One region of the Pontibacillus yanchengensis genome, then DNA from elsewhere that is predicted to be linked to it. Evidence: riboswitches for the same ligand, from Rfam matches in the RefSeq annotation. Region 1 holds a riboswitch; the other holds the start of a gene.
What was found. Region 1 has a riboswitch for FMN ahead of ribD (bifunctional diaminohydroxyphosphoribosylaminopyrimidine deaminase/5-amino-6-(5-phosphoribosylamino)uracil reductase RibD). Riboswitches for the same ligand answer to the same signal wherever they lie in the genome.
Positions count from the first base shown of each region.

Region 2: it holds a riboswitch for FMN, as region 1 does, so the genes downstream of both, GLW08_RS20685 (ECF transporter S component) here and ribD (bifunctional diaminohydroxyphosphoribosylaminopyrimidine deaminase/5-amino-6-(5-phosphoribosylamino)uracil reductase RibD) in region 1, are expected to answer to the same signal.

Region 1 covers NZ_WMEU01000004.1:325,455-329,885, reverse strand. Annotated here, with positions in the region: gene ribE (riboflavin synthase) at 1-452, opposite strand, end outside; gene ribD (bifunctional diaminohydroxyphosphoribosylaminopyrimidine deaminase/5-amino-6-(5-phosphoribosylamino)uracil reductase RibD) at 457-1,554, opposite strand; FMN riboswitch at 1,710-1,856, opposite strand; gene GLW08_RS14105 (helix-turn-helix domain-containing protein) at 1,989-2,519, opposite strand; gene GLW08_RS14100 (CBO0543 family protein) at 2,749-3,312, shown strand; gene GLW08_RS14095 (OsmC family protein) at 3,602-4,054, opposite strand; gene GLW08_RS14090 (phytoene desaturase family protein) at 4,213-4,431, shown strand, end outside.
Region 2 covers NZ_WMEU01000013.1:52,598-57,028, forward strand. Annotated here, with positions in the region: gene GLW08_RS20675 (GNAT family N-acetyltransferase) at 1-524, opposite strand, end outside; gene GLW08_RS20680 (hypothetical protein) at 540-875, opposite strand; gene GLW08_RS20685 (ECF transporter S component) at 1,525-2,103, opposite strand; FMN riboswitch at 2,280-2,432, opposite strand; gene GLW08_RS20690 (M20/M25/M40 family metallo-hydrolase) at 2,521-3,579, opposite strand; gene GLW08_RS20695 (SH3 domain-containing protein) at 3,863-4,222, opposite strand.

The DNA.
Region 1 (4,431 bases):
CCGACGCCAAACACCGTCAAGCTCGTGCCATCGACAGCGACAGAACCTTTATATACGAAGTAATCCATTAATTCAGCATCTAGCTCAATTTCATAATACACTGCATTCGACGTTGGCTTTTTGCTTGTAATGATTCCAACTCCATCAGCGTGACCGGAAACCATGTGTCCACCAAAACGGCCACCCGCTTGCATGGCACGCTCTAGATTCACACCACTACCTGTCGTAAGCTCGTGCAAGTTGGTCGCTCGAAAGGTTTCCGGCATAACATCAAAACTTGCTTCTTGGTCCGTAAAATGCGTTACCGTTAAGCATACGCCATTGACGGAAATGCTATCTCCGAGTTGAACATCTTCTAATATTTCCGACGCCCCTACTACTAATTCCATCGATTCCTGGCCTGGTTTTATTCGTTTTACGTTTCCGATCTCTTCAATAATACCTGTAAACATCGGATCACTCCTGTTCTACTGGCTTCGCAACAATCTTTATATCTTGACCTAGTTGGATTACTCCCTCTATTTTCAAAGAAATTGCTTCACTTAGTTTAGCAATTCCTTCACCCGTAATTGGGGTTGGAGCTGTTTTACCACCGATTAACTTTGGTGCGATATACTGAATAACTTGGTTCACGGCACCTGCACGAACAAATGCGTCATTTACCTGGGCTCCACCCTCCACAAATAAGGACGTAATTCCTTTTTCTCCTAATACACGTAATACTTCTTCAATGGAAATATTCGAGCTGGAAAGCTTCACAACCTCAACATGGCCATACTGGCGGAAGTGATTGATTTGATCCTGTTCTACATCACTCCCTGTCACAATCCATGTTGGTGCTTCGGGGGACTGAATGAGAGGTGTGTCGATAGGAGTACGTAAATGTGTATCAAGTACAATACGAACTGGATTCTTCCCACCATGAGGAAGCCTTGTCGTTAGTTTTGGCCCGTCATGAATGACTGTATTCACACCAACCAAAATACCATCATGTGTGTGTCTATACTGATGTACATCCTCTCTTGCTTCCGTTCCGGTAATCCATTGGCTTTCCCCAGTTGTGGTAGCAATTTTACCATCCAAGGACATCGCCGTTTTCAATGTTACATACGGCGTTTTATTGGCAATCCAGTGATAAAAAACCTGATTCAATTCATCTGCTTCTTTTTCTAGAACCCCAATCTCAACTTCAATTCCAGCTTCTCGTATCCGTCTTACCCCTCTCCCAGCAACCTGGGGATTGGGATCAAGCGTTGCCACAACGACACGTTGAATACCAGACTGGACGATGAGCTCTGCGCAAGGTGGAGTTTTCCCGTAGTGACTACATGGCTCAAGGGTCACATAGATAGTAGCACCTGCAGCACGTTCCCCAGCCATTTGAAGTGCATGGACTTCCGCATGTGGCCCACCAGCCTTCAAATGAGCTCCCATGCCTAGCACTTCACCGTCCTTCACAACAACAGCACCTACATGTGGATTTGGTGTGGTTTGGCCTGTTGTCGTTTGAGCCATTTGAATAGCAAGTTGCATATACTGTTGGTCTTGGTTCACGTTTACGCCCTCCTTTCTATTTTATTATGAAGACAAAAAACCCTGAGGAAGATACACGTTCCCCAGGGTTAGATAAAGCAAGTCATCTACAATAAGACAGACGTACAGAATTTTGTCAAAGTGATGCTTGCACCACTCTGCATACGACTCTACTCCTATTCCTTCTCCCATCCGGACTTTTACCGTCGGCTCTGGTCTCACACCAAATCAGCCACAAAGTATACACTTTGCAGGTCGCGGGCTTACAAGTATCTCACTTGATCACCGCCGGTTGGGAATTGCACCCCACCCCGAAGGAAACATTATTTTGTTGTTATTCATAATATATCTGATTTGCGACAATATCGCAATTGATTCAGCTCCTCCAAAGTTTGACTAAGATATAAATAAAACCCACTGAATTAAATTGAGTCGGTTCCTTTCGTTCATATATATCAGGAATTCACTAATTCAGTTGCTGCTGTTGTCACACCAATCATGATTCCTTTTTCGTTTAATAAAGGTTGTCCGTACACATCGTAAGAAATAGTTCCTGTTGGATTAGGGTACGTTATTTTTCTTCTTATACCTATTTTCTGTTCTAATATATCTCGTTTTAGTTTCATAAGAGCTAATGACCCGTCATTATTCAAAATATCCGTATCCCTTTTTCCAATTAAATCACTTAACTCTTGGTGCATTATCGGGTTAAAAACCCAAGTATATCTCAAATCCAAATCACAATGAGCTAATGTCATCGGTGAGTTTCGAAGAGAAACAGTAAAAGAGTTTTCGTCTCTTTCAAAATTCGTATAATGAAACCCTAGCACATCTCCAATTCTTTTAGTTACATCACCACTAGGATTACGAGCACCTGACTCAATTTGTGCATAATAAGCTCTATCAATAAAAGCAGTATATGCTACCTCTTGTTGAGTCATTTGTTTGCTATTTCTAATATTGATTAACCAATCTCGTTTTGTCATGATTACCACCTTTTTAAGATGATTATTTCTTTGTCTAATACGGATTTTAATAATATGCAAAAAGAATACATCATTACCTACCATCTATTAAAATAGTACACTTTTGCATCGCTCGTAAACGTAGCTTTGAGCCACAATCCTACTCCTTATCAGCCGTTTCATAATGAATATATAAATGCGTTCAGACTTAAACTAAGAAGTAATCAAAATACAAAGAAGGCGACAACCAATGAACTACTACATACAAAAACTTCATGAATTACAAGAAATCTCTTCATCCACCCAATTACAATATTGGAAGGAGGAAGTTGTTTTTACTCCCCAATGGTGGTTTTTATTATTCTCCCTTATTTTCCCATGGTTTATTTGGTGGAAATTATTCGAACGTTCAATAGCTTTCAATCTTTGGATTGTGGGTTTATTTGTCATGTTGGTGTCATTTTTCTTAGATGAAGTAGGAGCTTCGTATCTATTTTGGACCTATCCTTATACGCTCACACCACTGGAGAGAGAGGTCTTTGACCCCGCCAATTTCACTCTTCTTCCTATTGTCTATATGCTTTTGTTTCAGTACTGCAGAAGTTGGAAGTTATTTTTGATAGGAAACGTACTTGTTTCCTTGTTTAATACGTACATTGGAGGCGGTTTATTTCGATGGATTGGGGCATATGAATTACTTACGTGGAACAGCTACTATTCGATTCCTATCTATTATGCGATTGGTGTAGCTACAAAGGCATTTGTCCATTTGCTAGAGCGCATTGAATATAACAGTAACTCTCGTGCACCCTAGAAGGATAGGAATAGAACTAAAGCGCAAGCGCCCTGATAGCGACGTATGAGCTGTTGCACACAGAGGACGTGGGTTTGTTCGATATTGCTGCGTAAGGCGAGCCTACAGGACGTAGGTCAGTTCGATGTTGCTGTGTGATGCAGCCGGTTTTAATCGAACCTCCTTCCTCTCAGAACTTCCCCTGAATTTATAGGAGATAAAGCTCATTACATAAAAAGTAGTTCAATTAAAGAGTACCAACGATTCTTTGCACTCCAAAATTGAACTACTTGCGAAAACTATCAGACCTCTAACTCTCTAACACTTCAATATGTGCTTCAAGAGAAATGGTAACATTGCCTTTAACCGCCCTTGAGATCATACAATTGGATTCTGCTTTTTCAATCAGCTGTTCGAGCTTTTCAATTTGTTCATCTGTAGCGTCCTCTTTTAATAACACTGAAGGACGATGAATGATTTCCTCGTACGTAATGACACCATTTGTTACATCTACGATTCCTTCTGAGGTCATCCCCATCTTGTACAATGGTAATTCTGCGCGTTCAATCATTGCACCAAGTGTAATAATATAGCATGTCGACGCCGCTCCGAGCAGCATCTCATCAGGATTGGTCCCTACGCCAGGACCGTCCATTTCAGGTGGAATAGATATCTCTGTATTTAATTGACCTGCTTCAATAGAACCTACGGAATTTCGTCCCCCAGGCCATTTTGCGGTTAAATGAAAATTGTGCTTCGCCATTGTAGCACCTCCTCGTTATCGCCATCATATCTAATATAAACTTATAATACAAAAAAATTTCACTCTCTCTTACCTTAGCACATCAACGGAACATCCATGCCACATGTTCGTTCGTTTACAGATTATAATGGAAGTACTAAAAGCTAAAAGGTGATGACATGACTACGTATGACATGGTTGTTGTTGGAGCAGGGTTTGGTGGGCTTAGCGCAGCTGCTCTATTAGCAAAAAAAGGGTATTCCGTTGCTGTATTAGAAGCGTCATCTGAATTAGGTGGATGTGCTGGGAAGTTCAATCGTCCTGGCTATCGTTTTCAAGCAGGTGCAACAGTTGGAATGGGATTTGAAGAAGGAGGGGTGTTAAAACGCCTTTTTGAT
Region 2 (4,431 bases), on a different contig from region 1:
AAATAAAACAATCTCCCTTCATTCATTGTTCCAGGCTCAATATGAGGCATAACAATCCCAATTATCTTTTCTTGCTCATATGCAAGAAGACAAGAATGCTTATATGCCTCCCCCAACTCTTTTTTAACACCCATCATTTGCTCATTCATATGTAAAGAAGAAGGTGCATTAAGAGAACCAGACATTACTTCTAGCCAAGTTTCTTTAAAGGTATCTAAGGATACATGGTGTAATGATGACAAAGTTATTGCTGAATCGAAAGTTATTTCTTCGTTCTGTAATTTCTTCTGTACAAAGAGAGTTTCATCATGGAAATAGAACCCTCTTTGTATTAAAGATTGCTCTACCTGTTCTGGAAAATTGCTATGTACCAGAACGGTTATATTTTTATATTGGTTAAGGAGTTTCTCGGATAATTCATGCTTGACCAACTGCATCATTTCATCTGTGGACAGAACATTTGTATCCTCAATCGTTAGGTATGCATCAGCTTCTATGACTTTAATTTTATCCATAGCTCTCATTTTAAACACTTCCCATTACATTGTCTTATAAAGGGTAATAGTAGGGACCTCCACACTCTGTTTCACTTGCTCATCAAATGTTTGCAACTGACGAATAAGGCTCGGTCGATCAAAAGGAAATCCCTCCACTTGATTCAATTGCAACATCAACTTACTATATAATTTTTGATACCCAGCCCACTTTTCCTTCTCAGCCTGCTCCAACAAAGCCGATAATGTAGCCAAACACTTCGCGACATCCCGATGCTCCCCCTCTAATAGCATCTCTCGACTAATGTGATGGCACTGTACATAATCCTTTTTTTGATTGAACATTTCAGCATAGGCAACTATTTTTTCTTCATAGTGCATAAACACTCCCCCTCACTTGTTCGCCTTTTCTTTACCTTTTTATAATTTTAAACTTATCTTCTCAATGATAAATATAGACAATGGAAAGGCTCATGCGCCTTGACCAAAGCCTGGTCATGTTGCATTTTGCTACAGAGCATAATCAACTATTTTCTCTCTCTTTTACTTTCCGTTGTAGATAACCTTGGGTTAAAAATAACGCTATCATAGGGAGAAGTAAATAAGATACATATTTACCTTCAAAATTCAACGCCAACACTAATACTGCTATCGCAAAAATGTAATATACTACTTTTATTAAAGTTATCATTTTTTCAAGATTGATAAACTCAACTAATAACAAATATTGGTTATTAGTTTATCAAATACAAACATCCTTAAATAGAGTAATTTCCCTTAAAAAACCCTAATCACCAAAAATGGCGATCAGAGTTTTTATGTTTACGATATTACTAAGGTGTTTTACTTCACCGTTTTAGCGCTCCCCTGTTCTTGTTACGTTTCGGGAGGGATAGGATTTGCTTAAAACCAAAAAGGAGTAAGCGCTGGAACGAGACCTGTAAGCGAATGAACTTATACTTTCTTTACGCATAAGAAAAGCCTGCGGCACAATGCCACAGGCTCTATCTACTTTTTATTAAGTGATTCATTACGTTACATTTACTCGCTTTTGTTCAAACCAAGGCTTCAGCTTCACAAACAGTGGTACAAATAAAATACCGACGAGGATTCCTTTGATCACATTAAACGGAATAATCCCCGCTGTGATGTAGCCTAGTTTAGTTCCTTCAAGTTCAAAACCCATCATCCATGAATATGCAGGTAGAATTACAAAGTAATTTAATACAGACATTCCAACAGCCATTACGATTGTTCCTGTCACTAGACCAGATACGACACTTTTTACACTCTTATATCTGTGATAAATCATAGATACAGGTAAAACTAACATCAGCCCTGCAAAGAAGTTTGCAGATGCTCCTATAGGGTCGCCACTTCCAAGTATAAAATGTAATAGATTCTTAATTCCCTCCACAATCACACCAGCGATTGGAGAGAATAATAGTGCAGCAAATAATGCTGGCACATCACTTAAATCTACCTTAAGAAATCCAGGTAAAAGTGGTAAAGGAAAATCTAGTAGCATTAGTAACAGTGAAATTGTGCTCATTAACGATAACGTAATGAGCTTCAAAAGCTTTGATGAGCGCCCTTTGCTTGGTTGCATCATCGATCTCCTCCTTCATCTCTTTCTACCGATTCACATCCCAGATGAAGGTGAGCGAACAGTACCTATTTGATTAAAGTCCATCAAAAAAACCCTCAAGCCATGTTTCATTGACTTCAGGGTTCGTTAAAAAAGACCATAGGCAAATAAAGGTATAAAAATACCTACTTTTCGCTCTACATCTTCTCCCATCCAGACTGTAACTGTCGGTCCCGGATTCTCACCAGGTCCACCGCTCGGCCAAAAAAGGCCTCCCGGGTCACGGACTTAGAACACCAAGTGGGTTCCTCACCGTCGGTCGGGAATTTCACCCTGCCCCGAAGATGGAATCGTTATTTAGTTGAATACTATTCTCATTATAATCAAAAAGAATCAATTTGAACAGCAAAATGTTTTAATTGCCATAAATAGTGTGTATTAGTCTTCCAATGGATTTAAACTTTCCTTTCCTGTCATGCCACTGATCATTTGCACTAGTAAGTCAATTTCTTCCTCCATATCTTGAACACTAGCTGTTTCCACAGGAGAGTGCATGTAACGTAAAGGTAGAGATACTAAACTAACAGGAACACCACGTCCAGTTAAGCGCATTTTGTCTGCGTCTGTCCCTGTCATCCGTGGCGTTAATTCATATTGTACGTTCATATCTAGAGAACGTGCAGCGTTTTCCAATAATCGATTGATTTTCAGATTGATTGGAGCTCCTTTTGCCAACACAGGTCCATGGTCTAAGCGGACATCCCCATATTTATTTTTATTCACATGTGGATAATCCGTAGCGAAGGTAACATCTACTGCAATTGCCATTGAAGGTTCTAAGCCAGCTGCTGCAAAATAAGCTCCACCCATGTTCGTTTCCTCATTCACAGTACTAGCCGCATAGACACCTATATTAATATTTTTTTCAGATAGGCGACGTAATACTTCCGCCACGATAAATGCTCCTGTTCGATTGTCTAATCCCCTACCAGAAATATAGCGATCCATTAATAGTTCTGGCTCTCGTTTATAGACAGCTAAATCCCCAATTTGCACAAATTTTTCTATTTCTTCTTTTGACTTCGCTCCACAATCAATAAATAAATCATCTAACCCAAAGTCACCTTTTAGACCACCATGGTGTTGAGCATTGACTCCAACTACACCAGTAATCGAGCGACCTTGTCCAAGCACAGTAACTTTCATACCTACTGCAGCTTTAGGGTTAATGCCCCCCATTTTATCAAAGTGAAGAAAACCATGGTCATCAATGCGATTAATGACTAGAGCAATTTCATCACAATGTCCAGCCAATAAAATTTTAAAGTCGGCATCTGGATTAAGTACACCAATAACATTACCAGCATTATCAGTACGAATCTCATCAGCAAACGGTTTAATGTATTCCATCCATTTCTTCTGGATGCCCATCTCCATACTTGATGGAGATGCTGTTGTTAATAATTCAAATAAAAAATCTTTTTGTGTATTTTCCATTAGTCAAGTTCCTCCTTAGTATGTATCTCTATATAATCTTACCAATTTCAATTATGAATCACCAAGAATCATGGTTTATATGTAGATTTTTGTTAAAGTTTGGAAACTTAATCAAAAGGGGAAAATAAAATTAGAATGAATGTGACTATATATATAATGTTGCTCAATTAAAAGGAGCGTTATTATGCAGCATCTATATAACGCACCAACATTGAATCGAACGTACATCTTATCTAGACAATAAAAAACATGTAACCCACAGTTCCTAGGTTACATGCACGTTTTATTCTCTGCTTGGTTCGATATGATCCTTCGGCAGCCAGCCTTCTTCGCTTGATGATATCAATCGTCCTCTTATCCACCCATTTAATTCTTCTATTAACTGAAATTTATCTCCGACTTTCACATTTAATTCTTTCGCGACATAATCTCTCATTAACACGCCTTGGTTTTCTTTATATTTATATATAATTTGCTCTGGTACCCATCCCTCGAGGTTTGTCTCTTCAATATAGCAATAAATCCAACGTTCCCACCCTTCAGGTCCACTCAAGCGATCACTAAACGAAACACGATCCCCTATTTTTAGCTGTATAGGTTCTTGTTGGCTGCTTTGATGCTCTTTTATAACCTCAAAAATCATGATTGATACCCCTTTTCCATTACAAGCTAATTCATTTATCCCATTTGTAACGGCAAACCTATTCTACCTAATTCTAACGGGTAATTGTAGCATTAAGATTAAAAACAAACATATCTTTAGAAAACTATAACAATACACACATAAATGTAACAAATTAACAAAAGCAAATACATTCATTTGTTTATCTTTGTTTGCTAATAAATCATTAC